DNA from 2 places in the Clostridium bornimense genome. Region 2 is predicted to be linked to the other one. Evidence: a T-box and tRNA genes for the amino acid it is inferred to sense, from the RefSeq annotation. Region 2 holds a T-box; the other holds one or more tRNA genes.

Region 1 (9,653 bases), 370 kb from region 2:
TGGCATCTTTAATTCAGCAATCTTCTTTATTTGTTCTGTAGTAACCTTACCAACCTTAGTCTTGTTAGGTACTCCTGAACCACTCTCTAATCCAGCTTCTTTCTTTAATAGAACAGCTGCTGGTGGAGTTTTTAATATAAAGCTGAATGATCTGTCTTGATATACTGTAATTACAACTGGAATTGTTAATCCTGCTTGATTAGCAGTCTTTGCGTTGTATTCTTTACAGAATGCCATGATATTAACACCATGTTGTCCTAGTGCAGGTCCAACTGGTGGTGCTGGTGTTGCCTTACCTGCTGGCAGTTGAAGTTTAATTAAACCCATGACTTTCTTAGCCATAATTTACACCTCCTGAATTGTGGTATGGCGGAATAAATTCCTCCCACTATTAAAGGCTAACGCCTCAATAGCTAATTAGTCTATTTTTTCTATTTGTTTAAATTCAAGTTCAGCTGGGATTTCCCTGCTAAACATATTAACTAATGCTTTTACTTTGCCCTTATCGTTATTTATCTCTTCGATAACAGCACTCATTCCTTCAAAAGCTCCATTAGTTATACTAACAGTTTCTCCTACCTCCAAGTCCATAGCAACGGTATTTAAGTTTATACCCATAGCTTCAACCTCTTCATCGGTAAGCGGTACTGGTATCTTAGGATCAGGTCCTACAAATCCAGTAACTCCTCTAGTATTTCTAACTATATACCAAGTTTCATCGTTCATCATCATATGAACAATTACATAACCTGGAAAAACCTTCTTTTTAGTGATTTTTGTTTCACCATTCTTTTCCTCAGCTTCTTCTTCCTCTGGAACAATTATGTCTGGGATAAGCTCTCTAAGATTTCTATTTTCTATAGTTTTTTCTAAGTTAGCTTTAACTTTATTTTCATATCCTGAATACGTATGAACAACATACCATCTTAGTTTATCACTCATTTTACTCCACGAAATAACCTTTGTTATTTCATAACCTCCTTTTACTTAAAGATAGCTTGATAGAGGTTACTAAAACCAAGATCCAACAAAGCCATAGCAATGACAAAGATGCCACACACAACCACTACTGATAGTGTCGCCTTTTGAATGTCTTCTTTTGTAGCCCAAGTTATTTTCTTTAATTCAGATACTAATCCCTTTATAACTCTAAAAGGTGATTTTTTATGACCTGACTTCGCTTTTTTAACTTTTTTATTTTCCTTAACATCCATAATTCTTACACCCCAACTCAATTTAGTGGATTACTTTGTTTCTTTATGAAGTGTGTGCTTGTGGCAGAATTTGCAGTATTTTCTTGACTCTATTCTATCTGGGTCGTTTTTCTTATTTTTCATCGTATTATAATTTCTTTGCTTACAATCTGTGCATGCTAGTGTTATCTTCACTCTCACAATCAACACCTCCTACTTATCACAAGTTAAAAATATATATCATTTACATTTTTCACTTAAAGTTACTTATAGTAATGTACCATAAGAGAATATTCATGTCAACTAATTTATATTTTCCACTTTTTATTAATTATATTATCTTTAAACAGACCAAGTTTTCACTTGGTCCATTATAAACTTTCTTAATTATTCAACGATAGAAGTAACAACTCCTGAACCTACAGTTCTTCCACCTTCTCTGATAGCGAATCTTAAGTTTTCATCCATAGCTACTGGAGTGATTAACTCAACGTTCATATCAATGTGGTCTCCTGGCATTACCATTTCTACTCCTTCTGGTAACTTGATTGATCCTGTTACGTCTGTTGTTCTGAAGTAGAATTGTGGTCTATATCCATCGAAGAATGGAGTGTGTCTTCCTCCTTCTTCTTTCTTTAATACGTATACTTGACCTACGAATTTCTTGTGTGGAGTTACTGATCCAACTTTTGCTAATACTTGACCTCTTTCGATGTCAGTTCTTTGGATACCTCTTAATAATGCTCCGATGTTATCTCCTGCTTGTGCTTCATCTAGTAACTTTCTGAACATTTCGATTCCTGTTACTGTTGTCTTTCTGATTTCTTCTTGCATACCAACGATTTCTACTTCGTCTCCTACATGAAGTACTCCAGTTTCAACTCTTCCTGTTGCAACTGTTCCTCTTCCTGTGATTGTGAATACATCTTCTACTGGCATTAAGAATGCTTTGTCTGTTTCTCTTTCTGGAGTTGGGATATATTCATCTACTGCTGCCATTAATTCATGGATGCATTTTGATTTTTCAGCATCTGTTGGGTTTTCTAATGCTTGTAATGCTGATCCTGTGATTACTGGAGTATCATCTCCTGGGAATCCGTATTCATTTAATAATTCTCTAACTTCCATTTCTACTAATTCTAGTAATTCTGGATCGTCTACCATATCAGCTTTGTTTAAGAATACTACGATGTATTGTACACCTACTCTTGATGCTAATAGGATGTGTTCTCTTGTTTGTGGCATTGGACCATCTGCTGCTGATACAACTAAGATAGCTCCATCCATTTGTGCTGCTCCTGTAATCATGTTCTTTACATAGTCAGCGTGTCCTGGACAGTCTACGTGTGCGTAGTGTCTGTTTGGAGTTTCATATTCAACGTGTGCTGTGTTGATTGTGATTCCTCTTTCTTTTTCTTCTGGTGCTTTATCTATTTCGTCATATTTGAATGCTTCTGCTCCACCTGCAAGTGATAATACAGTTGTGATTGCAGCTGTTAATGTTGTCTTACCGTGGTCTACGTGACCGATTGTTCCAATATTTACGTGTGGCTTACTTCTTTCAAACTTTGCCTTTGCCATTGTTAATTCCTCCTAACAAATCTTATTTATTATGTTAATAGGATGAGATACACTCACCCAAGTGTTTTGTATCTGGAGCCCATAACCGGGATTGAACCGGTGACCTCCACCTTACCAAGGTGACGCTCTGCCAACTGAGCTATATGGGCAGTTCTCATAACTTATTAACCAATTATATATTCTAAATGTTAATATATTTTATGTCAAGTTTTTTTTATCAAACACTTCTCTAGCTTCCTCTTCACTCTTTGTAGTGCATTATCTATAGATTTAGGCCTTCTTTCTAAGTCGCAAGCTATCTCTTGATAAGACTTTCCTTGCAGATAAGAAGATAATACTATCATCTCTAAATCTGATAATACCTTGCCTATGTCATCACCCATTTTAGATAATTCTTCTTTACTTATCATAAGCTCTTCTGGATCACAAACTTTTATAGTTGATAACACATCTAAAAGTGTTCGATCTGACTCTTCATCATAAATTGGTTTATTTATGGATACATAAGTATTTAATGGTATATGCTTTTGCCTTGTTGCTGTCTTTATAGCTGTTATAATCTGTCTTGTTATGCATAATTCTGCAAACGCCCTAAATGAAGATAGCTTATCTGGCTTAAAATCCCTTATCGCCTTATATAAACCAATCATTCCTTCTTGATATATATCCTCTTTATCTGCTCCTATTAGAAAATAGGATTTAGCTTTCGTTTTCACTACATTCGAATATTTATTTATTAAATATTCTTGCGCAAATACATTACCCATTTTTGCTTTCATGACTACTTCTTCATCTAAACTTTGTCCAAATATTTCAGTTTCTGTTGCAACTTCTTCCATTCTATTCACCATTTCCCCCTCATATATCTCATATTATCATACCAATCCCCAAGATAAATTATAAGAAAACAATATTACGTAGTCAAGGTTTATAGTAAATTTCTCCTAATTCTTTCCAATTTCTTTCTTACTTCTTCATCTTCTATGCTATCCACTAATGTTGTTCTAGTTTTACTATTTATCTTACTAATTTCTTCTCTTAGAGAATTCTGTGATTTTTTCACTTCATTATTAAATTCTATAGAAGACATTCTTGTAGCACCTCTTTGAAATATAGTTTGTTGCTCTAAATTATCATTAGTCACTACAATAACTTCTTTTTTTCTTCCTATTAAATTAACTTTGCGTTCTATATAGCTATCTGCCGTTTCGCCTTCTTTTGTAAATACCACCGTTATATTATTTGTTTTTTCTTCTTTTTCGATGCTCCCCTTACTAAGATGAGCATCGAAAACTAAATATAACTTATCTTCTCTCATAGCAACATAATTTTCAAGTATCTCTATTAGCCTTTGCCTTGAATTTTCTAAAGTTTCATCTTTACCTATAGCTAAATCAGACCAACTATTTATGATATTATATCCATCAATAAATATGTATCTCATTATTTTCAAATCCTTTGTTTCATTATTTCATACATAAGTATCCCACCGGCAACAGATGCATTTAATGAATTAACTTTACCCTTCATTGGGATCTTTATCATAACATCACATTTATCCTTTGTTAACTTCGATATTCCTTTACCTTCACTTCCTATAACAAGAGCTAAAGGACCTTTGAGATTTGTCTCGTAACAATATCCTCCATTCATATCGGCTCCATACACCCATATACCTAATTCTTTTAAAGTATCTATAGTTTTGTTTATATTAGTAACTTTAGCTACTTTCATATATTCAGCTGCTCCTGCAGAAGTTTTATATACTACAGATGTAACACCTATGTTCCTTCTTTTAGGAATTATAATACCATGTGCTCCACAAACTTCAGCACTTCTAATTATAGCTCCTAAGTTATGAGGATCTTCTATTTCATCTAGTATAACTATAAAAGGATCTTCATTTTTATCTTTTGCATCTTTTAATATATCTTCCACAGTAAAATATTTATATGGTGTTACAATAGCAATGACACCTTGATGATTTGAAGTTTGTGCTAAAGAATCTAACTTTCTTTTGTCCACTTCTTTAACTACTATTCCTTTTTCTTTAGCCATGTTTATAATAGGAATTACAGAATTTATACCTTTAACAACTAAAATTTGTTCTATAGTTCTATTATGTTTTATGGCTTCAGTTACGCCATTTTTTCCCTCAATAATATCTTCTCTTATTTCTTCGCTTTTACTTGATTTATTTGTATAGTAATTATTATCGTTATTCTTACTAATTTTTTTATTATTTTTCATTATTTATTTTCTCCTTGTATAATGATAGTGATGTTTCTAATATATAATTAAGTCTATCCATATCCTCTATTAAATATAAATACCCTATTAACGCTTCAAATCCAGTAGCCATTCTATAATCTATAAGATCTGCATGTTTAGGTACGGTTCCAGATTTTGCATTTCTTCCTCTTTTAAAAATGTACGTTTCATTTTCATTTAATTCATTCAGAATACATTTCATCATGTTGCTTTGACCTTCTGCCTTGACTAAGTTAATAGATAGTTTATGTAAACCATGAACTTTTACATTTTTATTTTCTGAAACTATATAGGTTCTTACAAAAACTTCATACACTGCATCTCCTATATATGCTAACACTAAAGGGTTTAATCCTCTGATCTCTTGATGAGTAAGTTTTCCTTTTAATATATTAAACTCCATATACTTTCCTCATTTCAAAAATTCTTAAATTAATTATAATAAATCTTACTATATTTCGCTACAGTATAGTAAAAATACAGTTAGTAATACATTTTATATCACTAACTGTATCTTAAAAATATACTAACTTTTTTTACTCCATCTCACACCTTGTGGAGTATCTTCTAATATTATATCCATAGCTTTTAATTTATCTCTAATTTCGTCAGCTAAAGCCCAGTTCTTTTCTTGTCTTGCCTTTTGTCTTTCTGCTATAAGATTTTCTACCTCTTCTTCTAATGAATTGCTTATTTCCTTTTGAAGTATTCCAAGAGGTGCTCCAAGCTCTCTTAATATTGCTATTGATTTTTCTATAACACTCACTGAACTATTTATGTTAACCTTTATGTTTATATCCTTAACTAAATCAAAAATAACAGATATTGCATCAGCAGTATTAAAATCATCATCCATTTTCTCTATGAACTTATCTCTATATCCATCTAAAACTTGTAAAAACTCATCATCACTATTCTCTTTACTTACTTCGCCTAATAATGAATATAAGTTATTTAAAGCGTTATACATTCTATCTAATCCTGATTTAGTTGAATCTAATAATTCCATAGTAAAATTAAGTGGTGTTCTATAATGACCACTAAGCATAAATAATCTAATAACTTCTGCATCATATTTTTCTAAAATATCTCTTGTTGTAAAAAAGTTGTTTAATGATTTAGACATCTTTACATTATTAACATTCAAATATGCCGAATGCATCCAATAGTTTGCAAAATTCTTTCCACTTCTGCCTTCACTCTGTGCTATTTCATTTTCATGATGTGGAAATACTAAGTCAGCTCCACCAGCATGTATATCAATAGTATCACCTAATAAATTGTGGGCCATACAAGAACACTCAATATGCCATCCTGGTCTTCCCATTCCCCATGGACTTTCCCATGCTGGTTCACCTGGTTTTTGATTTTTCCAAAGAGCAAAATCTATCGGCTCCTTCTTTCTTTCGTCAACACTTATTCTTGCCCCGGATTGTAAATCTTCGATATTTTGTCCTGATAGCTTACCATAATCTTTAAATTCCTTTGTAGAAAAATATACATCACCTTCTACTTCATAAGCTAATCCTTTATCTACTAATCCTTTAATAAACTCTATAATTTCATCCATATGATCTGTAGCTCTTGGATTACAAGTGGCTCTCTTTAATTTAAGATTATCCGCATCTTTATAATATTCATTTATATACTTATCTCCAAGTTCTTTAACGGTAATCCCTTCTTCATTAGCTCTTTTTATCATTTTATCATCTATATCAGTAAAGTTTTGAATAAATTTTACTTCATATCCTCTATACTCTAAGTATCTTCTTACTGTATCAAAAATTATAAATGTTCTTGCATTTCCTATATGAAAAAAATTATACACAGTAGGACCACATACATACATTTTGACTTCTCCAGGATTGATAGTTTTAAACTCTTCCTTTTTTTTAGTCAAAGTATTATATATCTTCATTCCAATTCCCTCCTAAACTATATATTCTATTATAAAACCATTATGTACCTGTGTCATCATATAAATAAATTTATACTACATAATAATATAACTTATAAAATAGAAAAAGAAAACCACTTATAAAAGTTAGTTTTCTAATATCTTCTCTGCAATTGCAATGTCCTCAGCAGTAGTTATTTTTATATTATTATAATCTCCTGAATATATATAACTATGAATTCCCAATGTTTCTATAGCACTAGTATCATCAGTAAGAATAATATCATTTTTTTTAGCAAATTCATGGGCTTTTAATATGTCCTCATACTGAAAACATTGAGGTGTCTGTATAGAAATCAATACTTCTCTATCCACAGTTCCTATAGAAAATCCATCCTCATTTATTTGCTTAATAGTATCTTTAACCTTAACCCCTGGTGCTGCTGCTCTGTATTTTTTAGCATATTTTATACCTTCTGATATTATATTTTCAGACACAAAAGGTCTTGCTCCATCATGAATAAGGACAATATTACATTGCTCTATTCCTCTCAAGCCATTTAGTACTGAATCAGCTCTTTCTTTTCCACCTTCAATAATTCCTCTTACTTTTTTAAAATTATATTTTTCAATTAATTTATTAAACTTATCAATCTCTTCTTTTGATGAAACTATATAAATACCATTAATTTCACAGTGATTTTCGAAAGTTCTAATATTTCTTACAATTATAGGCTCATCTCTTAATTCTAAAAACTGTTTGTTATATCCAAGCTTCATTCGGCTTCCTTTTCCAGCTCCTAAAATTATAGCTATATTCTTATTCATAATTTTCTCCTTAACTCTTACGTGTTGCAAATATCATTCTACCGGCTGATGTCTGAAGAACTGATGTAACAGATGCATCAATAAACTCCCCTATGTACCTTTTTCCATTTTCTACAACTATCATAGTACCATCATCTAAATATCCAATTCCTTGGTTATTTTCTTTACCTTCTTTTATAATTTGAAGTTTTAGCTCTTCTCCAGGTAAAAGTACAGGTTTTATAGCATTGGCTAAATCATTTATATTAAGTACCGGAACCCCTTGAAATTCTGCTACCTTATTCAAATTGAAATCATTAGTTACTACTTTGCCATTTAAAACTTGTGCCAATTTTAATAATTTACTATCAACTTCTGTAATATCCGGAAAATCCATATCGCTAATTTGAACTTCTATAGGTAAATCTTTTTGAATTTTGTTTAATATATCTAACCCACGTCTACCTTTTGTTCTTTTTAAATCATCAGCAGAATCAGAAATATGTCTTAATTCATCTAATACAAATTGAGGTATTACAAGGGGACCTTCTATAAATCCAGTTCCAGATATATCTAGAATTCTACCATCTATTATTACTGATGTATCTAATACTTTAGGTACCTCCCCAAAATTATTAGATCTTTTACCCTTTTTTTCTTTGGAGTTATTTCTTCTATTTAACCCTGTAAAAAATGCTATAATCTCTTCTTTCTTTTTAACAGCTATATCTCCGCATATAATTGCAAGACTTAATGAACCTATTATTGATAGTATCGCAAAGAATTCAGATATACTAGCGAAAAGTGTTCCAATCAGAACCCCTATTAATAATCCTATTATACCTCCTGTAGCCCCTAATAGTATATCTATCATAGCCATCTTTTGCGTATACTTTTCTATGTATTCCATAAAATTAAATAACAATTTTATTAATAACGGTGAAATAAAATAAAAAATAATTCCTATTATTAAACTAAATATAATACATGACGACATTGCTAATACTAAGTTTTCTCTTATATTATCTATATGAGATATTCCTTCAATAGATAATATACTATTTGCTAAAAAATAACCTAACATTACTCCCATAATTGTGAGAATAATTCTAATTACTTTTCGTATCACATAAACACCTCCTTATTATATCTTTGCCATGACATTGATTTTTTAATCTATTTTTTCTATATTCTATAAATTACTTAACACTTATTGAAATATAAGTAAACTATAATAAATCCCCCTATACTTTTCAAATTTGTTGATGTATTATAAAAACAATTTAAATATACAAATTAACCTGTATATTAATTTGTTAAATGAAGGAGATGTGAACTTTGAAAGATGTTATTTTCGACGAATTTCAATCTTGTGTTGAAGATTCACTCATTAGACATAAAAGTTTACTTGATATTTTAAGCAAATTACAAGAATCTGAATCCAGATTAAATCGCGCTGTAACAAAAGCTGTGACTAATTGTGGTTGCGTAAAGCTATCTGCTGAAAAACAGGTCCTTTGTTCCGATAAAGAAGACTGCGATGCTAATTTACATCAATCACCTTCTTCTCATATTACCGGGAATTTATGTGAAAATTGTGTAGATATAATAGAAAGTGAACTTGGAAATCACTTTTTCTATTTATTTTCATTATGTAACACTTTAAATATAAATCTTTATGATACATTGCTAAAAGAATATGAAAAAAGCTCCATGCTCGGAAAATTCACTTTTAGATAAGCAAATATAGAATATCTATATTTGCTTATCTAAAATAAATTGCTCTCTTAATCTTCTTAACCCGTTTCTTATTGCTTTAGCTCTAGCTTCTCCTATACCTTCTACTTGATCTAACTCATCATAAGATGCTTCCATTATTCCTTTTAATTCTTTAAAATAGTCTA
Region 2 (9,653 bases):
ATCGGTAGCATAAGTATTCCCGCTCCAATAAGTAAAACTGCCATAAAACCTAATGCTAACACCTGAACTGGTTTTATTTTTATACGACCTAAGATATGCTTTGACATATGTCCAACTCCTAACACAAACACTTCCCAATATATTATAGTTCCCTATTTTATTAATATAGTTGCATATGTATATCTTTCAAAATATGGTAGTGTATATATAATAAAAAAACCCACTTTCGTGGGCTTGATATATTAAGCTAAGCTCTTCTTAGCAGTTTCTACTAATTCAGCAAATGCTTTTGGATCGTGGATAGCGATTTCTGATAACATCTTTCTGTTAATTTCGATACCAGCTTTCTTTAATCCATTCATGAATTTTGAATATGACATATCATTCATTCTTGCAGCTGCATTAATTCTAGCTATCCATAGTTTTCTGAAATCTCTCTTCTTTAACTTTCTTCCAACGTAAGCATTTCTTAATGCTCTGATAACTGTTTCATTAGCTGTTCTATATAACTTGCTCTTACCACCGTAGTAACCTTTAGCAAGTTTTAATACTTTTTTATGCTTTTTACGAGCGTTCATAGCTCTCTTAACTCTAGCCATTTAGTAAACCTCCTTCTTAACTACCTATTATAAGTATGGTAATAACTTCTTCATTACTTTTTCTTGTGCAACTGAAACATATCCAGCTTTTCTAAGATTTCTCTTTCTCTTAGCGCTCTTTTTAGTTAAGATATGGCTCTTGAAAGCCTTTGCTCTCTTTAACTTTCCTGTTCCTGTTTTTCTAAATCTCTTTGCTGCACCTCTGTGCGTCTTCATTTTTGGCATGTTGACTTCCTCCTCTCAATTATGCCTTCTTAGGAGCTAGAACCATTGTCATGTTTCTTCCTTCTAATTTGGCCTTCTTTTCAACGATAAAAACTTCTTCGTTGATTTTAGAAACAAATAGGTCTAGGACCTTATTGCCTTTGAAAGCATAGTCTGCTTCTCTACCTCTAAATCTTATGGTAACTTTTACTTTATCACCAGCATTTAAGAACTTTTCAGCTCTCTTTGCTTTGATAGTTATATCATGTTCTTCAATTGTTGCGCTAAGTCTAACTTCTTTAATATCAAAAGTCTTTTGATTTTTCTTAGCTAGCTTTTCTTTTCTTGATTGCTCATATAAGAACTTGTTGTAGTCCATTACTCTAGCAACTGGTGGATTTCCATTTGGAGCTATAAGTACTAAATCTAACTCTTCCTCTTCCGCCTTTTTTAGCGCTTCGTTTAAGGTTATGATACCTAATGCCTCACCATTTGCGTCAACAACTCTTAATTCTTTTGCCTTGATTTCTTCATTAATTGCATATTTATTTTTAATATTAATTCACCTCCGGTAATAATTAAAAACAAAGGGAACGACTAATAGCCGTTCCCTCTTAATATACCAAAGTTAACACTTTTAAATACATCCAGATTACCTTATTGACAGTATCATAAGGTGAGAAACGGCCTCGTTTCTACTTCAAACAAGATAGATTATATATCATTTGTACCTTGTTGTCAACTTTTATTTTAAATTATTTTTCTTTGTATTAATTTCTTCTTTAATTTTTCCTATGAAGTCTTCTAAATCCATAACACCTAGATCTCCATCAATTCTGCTTCTAACAGCAATCTTACCTTCATTCATTTCCTTTTCACCAATTACTATCATATAAGGAACCTTTTGAAGTTGTGCTTCTCTGATTTTATAACCTATTTTTTCATTTCTTAAATCAGTTTCAACTCTTATATTTGCATCTTTTAATTTTTCTTCTAATGATTTAACATATTCTGCTGAAGAGTCTGTTATATTCATTATTCTTACTTGTACTGGTGCAAGCCATGTTGGGAATGCTCCTGCATACTGTTCTATTAATATTCCTATAAATCTTTCAATAGAACCAAATACAACTCTATGGATCATTACTGGTCTATGTTTTTCTCCATCTGGTCCAATGTAGCTTATATCAAATCTTTCTGGTAATTGGAAATCTAATTGAATAGTTCCACATTGCCATGTTCTTCCGATACAATCTCTTAAATGGAAGTCAATCTTAGGTCCGTAGAATGCACCATCACCTTCATTAACTTTGTATGCTAATCCTCTTTCTTCTAATGCATCTCTTAATCCATTTGTAGCTGCTTCCCAATCTTCATCTGATCCCATAGAATCTTCTGGTCTAGTAGATAACTCTACAAAATATTCAAAACCAAAAACTTTATAGAATGAATCAATAAGCTTAATTACATTTAATATTTCATCTTTTATTTGATCTCTTGTCATAAATATATGAGCATCATCTTGAGTAAAGCATCTAACTCTCATTAAACCATGTAATGCTCCTGATAATTCATGTCTATGAACTAATCCTAGTTCACCAAATCTAAGTGGAAGTTCTTTATATGAATGTAATGCAGTTTTATAAGCAAGTAATGATCCTGGACAGTTCATTGGCTTAATAGCATATGCACCTTCATCTATAGTTGTGAAGTACATATTTTCTTTATAATGATCCCAGTGACCACTTCTATGCCATAACTCTTCGTTTAATATTATTGGAGTTTTTATTTCTTGGTATCCAGCTTTTGAGTGAACTTCTCTCCAATAGTTTTCAAGTTCATTTCTAACTACCATACCTTTTGGTAAGAAGAATGGGAATCCTGGACCTTCTTCTAATAAAGCAAATAATTCTAATTCTTTTCCTAATTTTCTATGGTCTCTTTTCTTTGCTTCTTCAAGCATATTTATATATGCTTCTACTTCTGATTTCTTTAAGAATGCAGTTCCGTAAATTCTTTGAAGCATCTTATTTTTTTCATTTCCTCTCCAATAAGCACCAGCTGTTGATAAAAGCTTTATAGCCTTTACATTTTTAGTACTTGGCACGTGAGGTCCTGCACAAAGATCAGTAAATTCTCCTTGAGTATAGAAAGAAATTGTTTCTCCTTCTGGAAGATCCTTTATAAGTTCTACTTTGTATGGCTCATTTTTTTCTTCCATATATTTTATAGCTTCTTCTCTTGGAAGTGTGAATTTTTCAAGCTTTAAGTCTTCTTTTATTATCTTTTCCATTTCCTTTTCTATTTTAACTAGAACTTCTGGAGTTATTGGAAAATCTGCATCAAAATCATAATAGAATCCTGTGTCTATTGATGGCCCTATAGCAAGTTTTACATCTGGATATAATCTCTTTACTGCTTGTGCTAATATATGAGAAGCAGTATGTCTTAATGTGTGACGTCCACCTTCATCATCAAAAGTTAAGATTTCAAGAGTGCAGTCATCATTTAATACTGTCATAAGTTCTGCCTCTTCGCCATTTACTGTTGCTCCTAATGCTTTTTTAGCTAATCCCATTGAAATTAATTTAGCTACTTCTAAAACAGTGCTTCCTTTTGGTGCTTCTTTAACACTGCCATCTTTTAAAGTAATTTTAATGTTTTCCATTATCTTTCCTCCTATTTCTATTTTAAACTACAAAAAATAAAAAACTCGCCCCTATATGGGACGAGGATATCGCGATTCCACCCAAATTAATAGTACTAAAATATAATACTTTTAATACTATTCACTCGAAAGCCTTAACGCAGCCAACGGCAATGGTTATTTCCCATGCAACTCAAAGGTGGTTTTCAGCAAATCTTATTTAAGAAAGTCTTGCAGCCTAATTGGACTTTCATCTCTTATAAACAGTTTTTTACTTACTCTTCCTTATCATAGTTTTTTATTATATCGCTATTATAATGCTATCAATTTAAGCTGTCAATATTTACTTTGATTTCTCCTAAAGAAATTACTCTACCTTCAAATACTGTCTTTATCGTCCTTATAAATTCTTTATTCTTTGAATTTTCTTCTCCAGTAATCATAACTCTTTTAGGTACATTACTTATTAGTACTGATAAAATTACATCTTCTATATTACATACACCGACTAAAAGATCTGCCATTACGCTACCTTCAACTTCACATAACAAATCAATGCCATTTTCATCTAGAACCTTATACTTACCATTTTCATCAATTTCTATATTTATCATATATACTTTGCTATCTACACCTTTTATAAAATGTTTTAACAATCCTATAAATTCATCATATTCCTTCTCGATAGCATGAATTTCAAATACTTTATCTACTATAGGTTCTATTATATTTGCAAATTCATTTATTCTAAATGTTAATATTCCTTCTAAACTAACTTCTTTATTTTCTCTTAAAATATTTACTATATTCTTTATTGCTATATTTTTTCTATTTAAAAATAGTACTCTACCATTTTCTCCTTCTTTATATTCTTTTTTCAATAATATCTCTAAAGTCTTCTTTGATATGATATCGTTTTCTTCTTTATCAACATAAGAATAATTTTTATTTAAGTATTTACTTATTTTATTTTTACAATACTCCTGAGACATTATATCGTAAATACATTCCCCGATTTCATAATAAATCTTATTCATAAACTTTTCATCAACATATTCATCATTGCAATATAATGATAAATAATCTTCCCCATCATAAATATGCTCATATATTCCTATATTTACTCCACTACTATTGTAAGTTTTATCTTTTACATCTACCATTCTCCTGAAAATTTTCTCTTTATTTTCCCTACATGATAATGTTAATAGCAACATATATCTCCCACCTTATAGCAAATTTCACTATAATCTTTATAAAATTATAGCTTTATCAAAGTTAGTATGTATCTTATACTAATTATATATTCATTAAATTTTAGGATTTTAAAAGGAGATATAATATGAAAGTAGCATTTGTTGACGAACGAATTGAAATGGAAGAAATGGAAAATTTGCAACAGTTTACTATTAAAGTAATTAAAGTTCCTAAAACAAATCTCACTTATGAAGCTGTATCTGGTCATCCTGATATCCTTATTCATATATGTGATGACAAAGTAATACTTCATAAAGATATTGATAAAACTTTTCTACAATATTTAAAATCTCTCAATTTAAATGTACTATTATCAAAAAAATCAATAGGATACAAATATCCTAATAATATAATCTTAAATTGTGTTTCTACCTCTGAATTTTTTATCCACAATGCTAAATACACTGATGAAAAGTTATTAACATTAATAGGTAATAAGCAAATTGTTAATGTACCTCAAGGATATACAAAATGTTCTACTGCTGTAGTTTCTAATAAAGCTATAATGACTTCTGACACTATCATCGCAGATTCTATGAAAAAATTAGGAATGGACGTTTTGTTGTTACCTCCGGGGGATATTCTTCTTCCTGGGTTAGATTATGGTTTCATTGGTGGTACTTGTGGACTTATAGATGATAAAACCATGTGCTTCTATGGAAATTTAGAAAAGTATAAATACGGTAATGATGTTATAGATTTCTTAAAAAAACATAATGTTAAACCAGTTTATTTAAGTAATGGAAAGCTTGTTGATAGAGGTAGTATTTTAGTTATTGATACCGAGTCAATTCACCACTGTGATGACAATCATTAATAGAGGTGTGTTATATGTTTTTTCTCATATATGTATCTGTTCTAATTAAGTAGTGGTGACAAGCCTTTATTGATATATCTATATACTTAAAATTGATATTAGCACCTGTTCTACTTAAGTGGTGGCGACAAGCTATATCAATTAGTTCTTATATATATTGAATCAACATAATAAACTGTTCAAGATAAGTAGTGGTAAATGTATATTTATAGATAAAATAGAAAATAAATAACCATTACCACCACTTAACTGCAACAGATGCATATTGAAAATAAAAACAACTCCACGTCATCAAGAATCTAGTAAATAATTGAAATAATGACTGTCACATTAACAAAAGTATTTTCATGTTTAATATAAAATATAATTTGTAACCATAGCTTCATGAAAGTGCAACTTTCATGAGCCTTCTGTAATGACTTGTATATCAACTATAATCTAAATAAGAAATATAGTCTAACTTATAACATTCAACTCAATACTTATAATTTAAGAAATTCCGCAGGAATTTCCTCCATCACTGTGAACTGACAACTGTGCACTGATTTAAAAAGCTGCCACACTATTCGTGCAACAGCTCCCCCTTTTCTTATTTTCTATTTATTTTTTCTCATTAAAACTATTCCTACTGTTGCTAGTATTGTTGATAATGTCAACATAACTTCTTTTGATGCTGCAGTTCCTGTTTTAGTTAAAATTTTGCCTATAATAGTCTTACTAGAAGTTGTACCTTTATTACTATTATTTGTGTTAACAAGCTTATCTTCATCTTTGCTTTCATCTAGTATTGTGAATTTAGTAAAATGATTTGTTTCAAATTCGAATCTTGATGATCCATTATTAAATATTCCACCATCAATTTTCTCCCAAGTATTTTTATTTTCATTATAATAATAAGCTGCTAGTTTGTTTGTATTTAAATTCTTTAATTGATCTTCTGTAAGTGTTATTGACACTTTTACTTTACTATCTCCAAAATCAGTGATAGTTTTTCCGTCTTTTGATACTAAAGATAAGTCAAAGATTTTTCCTATAGATTTTATATTAGCTAAAAGATCTTTATCTTCATAAATCTTTTGTTTAAAGATTAATTCTTCTGCGTCATTGTCTTGTAGTATTTTCTTTGGAATAGTTATTCTAGTATCGTTAGAATCTATAAATATACCTTCATTATTATCAGTTAAAACAGCAGTATATAAATTAGCTTCTAGATTTTCTCCAGAACTAGCGTTAAATATAACATATGGTTCAGGTTGTTTTACACCATTTCCGTTAACAATAGTTTTGTCTCCATCTTTTGATTCTGTTGATTTTTGAACTAATGTAAACTGAACTTTTGCTACTTCTGATTTATTATCAGCATTATCTACAGCATATGCTTCTAATGTATAGTTACCAGCTACATCTATTTTTTCGCCTTTATATTCTTTTCCGTTTAATGTAACATGAAGTTCTGCATCTTTATCATCTACATTAACCTTAGGTTGTACTGATGAATAATATATTTCTCCATCGCAAACTCCAGCTACTGTAACTACTGGTGCTGTTGTATCAATGTCCACATGTGTTTTTGACACTTCACTGACATTACCTGCATAATCTGTAACTCTAGCATATATGTCGCTAGTTTTTTCTACTGAGAATTCTCCATTATATTCGTAGTAATTTACACCATCAAAACTATATTCTATCTTTTCTACTTGTTTTTCATTAGTATCTATTGTTACACTTGATGATTTCTTATTTTCTTTAACATTGATAGATGGTTTTTCTGGGGCCACTGTATCAAGTACTACTGATATTGTATCAGAAACTTTATTACTAAATTGATCCACAGCTTCTATAATAATAGAGTTTTTACCTTCCTCTAAGCTAATAACCTTTGAAAACTCTTTTTCTAATAATGATGAATCTTGTAATGGGAATTTATCTATAGTTACAATTGTGTCTCCATTTATAGATAAAGAATATCCATATAAATTATCATTTACTTTACCACTTACATTAAAATCTTTATTATTTGTATAAATATTGTCATCTTCTTTTGCTAATGGTAAATCCAAAGTTACATTAGGTGCTTTTGAATCATATAAAACTCTATATGCATAATTCATAACTACAGTATCATCATCATCTACAGCATAGAATTTAATTCTGTTAGTTCCTTGATTGAAAGTTACATCATAATTGAAAGTTAAATCGTCATTTATTTTTACATCTTGTCCATTGATTTTAAATTCTTTTGCCTTCTTATTAACATGTCCTTCTATTGTATAAACATCATTTTCTGTATAGTCACCATTAAGAATAGAAACTGAGTCTAGATTATCAACTTCTACTTTTAACTTAGACTCATCTCCAGTTTTTACAATAACTATTTCTTTAACTGTAGAGTTATTACCTGCATCTACTGCCACTATGTTAAATACATTCATTCCATTAGTCAAATCTAAGTCTATATCCGCTTCGCCATTTTTATCTAAATTTAATAATTTTGATTCTTCTGAATTAGATATCATTGCTTTAATATTAGTATCATCAGATATTTTCACTTTAAGGCTTAGTTTTTCTTTATCTGTAGTGTAATAAGGTGTATCGCTTCCTACTTCAGGTGTAGTAGTTATTACTGGTGACTTTGTATCTAAAATAACTTTATAAGTTTTATCTAAAATAACATCACCATTTTTATCTTCTGCATAAACCTTTATAGAATTTTCTCCTTCATTAACTGAAACTGGGTAACTAAAATAATTATCTTTTACTGAAACTTTTTCTTCATTAATAAGAATTTTTGCCACATTATCTGATGCAGTTCCTTTTACTACAAACTTACCATCAGTTAAAGAGTCTTGTCCTACTATTGTTGTATCTTCTTTTAAACTTGATAATGCAATTGTCTTAAGCTCTCCAGCTTTAAACTTTCCACTATCTATACCTATATTTCCTGCATTATCGATAATAGCCATTGATACATCATTTACTTCACCTTCTGTGATATCTATGTCTGCATAACATTGTCCATTAACTTTTGTTATATCACTTTCATTAATTGAAGTAGTTTTATCTCCTGCTATTACTACAGCTATAGGCATAACCCCTGAACCATTTTTATCTTCTTCTGTCCAGCTAAGTCTATAATGATTATTACCTTCACTGTCCTTATATTGTTCTATTCCTTGGATTTTAACTGTTGGAGCTACAGTATCAACTTTAATAGGCATATCTAAAGTTTGCTCCTTAGCATTTTCTAATTCTACTGAATTTGTAACTCTTATATAATATTTACCATCTTTAACTTTTTCATATTTTCCTGTTGACTTGTTATACACTGTTCCATCCCAAGTCGCACTGTAAACTAATGTTCCTGAGATACCTGATATATAATCTTCAATAGTATTTTTTCTTACATAAGGATCTTTTGATAGATCTCTAATAACATTATTATTTTCATCGACTACTTCTACTTTTCTTTCTTTTGAATTTCTTAGCATATATAAATATGGTGTTACAGTATCTTTAGAGTCATCACCGTTTGGTGAGAATGCAGTTTTTTCTTCATCTAAACGCATATATCCATTTTCTATAGTAGTTCCATAGTAAATGAATCCTTCTGAAGTTATTCCTCCAAGTCCTGTTGTACCTAAAAGGCTATCTGTAGTATCTGTATAATCTGGGGCATCTACTATTGACTCTGCAGACCAATCACCGTAGAATCCCATAAATGGTACTGAAAGTGATGGCACATTTTCATCACTAGAAGTGAAATGTATATATCCTTCTACAAAATTATCTTTATCAGCATCTTTTGATATTTTTAATGTTCCTGTTACTTTAGCTGTACTATTTGCCTTTACTGTTACTGATTCCTTATCAAAAGTAACTACTGAATCATCTAAAATAATTTCGTGAACATTGCCATTGTCATCAGTTACTTCACTATATACTTTTTCTTCTGATAAATTATAAGTTACATCTTCATCACCATAATTTTTTAATGTTAATGAGAATTTACTGCTATTATCAACTTCTTTTAATGCTAATGAAGCTTTTCCATCTTCTCCAGTTATAATAACATTATTATTTATAGCATTCTTAGGATTTATAAGCCCTGCACCTTGTCTTCTTGGTG

What was found. The T-box of region 2 lies ahead of thrS (threonine--tRNA ligase). A T-box ahead of a tRNA ligase gene usually reads a tRNA of that ligase, here a tRNA-Thr.
Region 1: it has a tRNA-Thr gene. The T-box ahead of thrS (threonine--tRNA ligase) is inferred to sense a tRNA for this amino acid. The anticodon was not compared.

What each region holds. Positions count from the first base shown of each region.
Region 1 covers NZ_HG917868.1:2,678,266-2,687,918, forward strand. Annotated here, with positions in the region: gene rplK (50S ribosomal protein L11) at 1-342, opposite strand, end outside; gene nusG (transcription termination/antitermination protein NusG) at 418-942, opposite strand; gene secE (preprotein translocase subunit SecE) at 984-1,214, opposite strand; gene rpmG (50S ribosomal protein L33) at 1,245-1,394, opposite strand; gene tuf (elongation factor Tu) at 1,581-2,774, opposite strand; tRNA gene CM240_RS12205 (tRNA-Thr) at 2,848-2,923, opposite strand; gene sigH (RNA polymerase sporulation sigma factor SigH) at 2,978-3,625, opposite strand; gene CM240_RS12215 (NYN domain-containing protein) at 3,703-4,218, opposite strand; gene rlmB (23S rRNA (guanosine(2251)-2'-O)-methyltransferase RlmB) at 4,224-5,024, opposite strand; gene CM240_RS12225 (Mini-ribonuclease 3) at 5,014-5,448, opposite strand; gene cysS (cysteine--tRNA ligase) at 5,572-6,963, opposite strand; gene ispD (2-C-methyl-D-erythritol 4-phosphate cytidylyltransferase) at 7,090-7,770, opposite strand; gene CM240_RS12240 (PIN/TRAM domain-containing protein) at 7,781-8,878, opposite strand; gene CM240_RS12245 (nucleoside triphosphate pyrophosphohydrolase family protein) at 9,088-9,489, shown strand; gene disA (DNA integrity scanning diadenylate cyclase DisA) at 9,505-9,653, opposite strand, start outside.
Region 2 covers NZ_HG917868.1:2,311,058-2,320,710, forward strand. Annotated here, with positions in the region: gene CM240_RS10370 (TrkH family potassium uptake protein) at 1-107, opposite strand, end outside; gene rplT (50S ribosomal protein L20) at 243-599, opposite strand; gene rpmI (50S ribosomal protein L35) at 627-824, opposite strand; gene infC (translation initiation factor IF-3) at 844-1,365, opposite strand; gene thrS (threonine--tRNA ligase) at 1,549-3,471, opposite strand; T-box leader at 3,525-3,751, opposite strand; gene CM240_RS10395 (putative sporulation protein YtxC) at 3,774-4,667, opposite strand; gene CM240_RS10400 (DUF6873 family GME fold protein) at 4,793-5,524, shown strand; gene CM240_RS10405 (S8 family serine peptidase) at 6,121-9,653, opposite strand, start outside.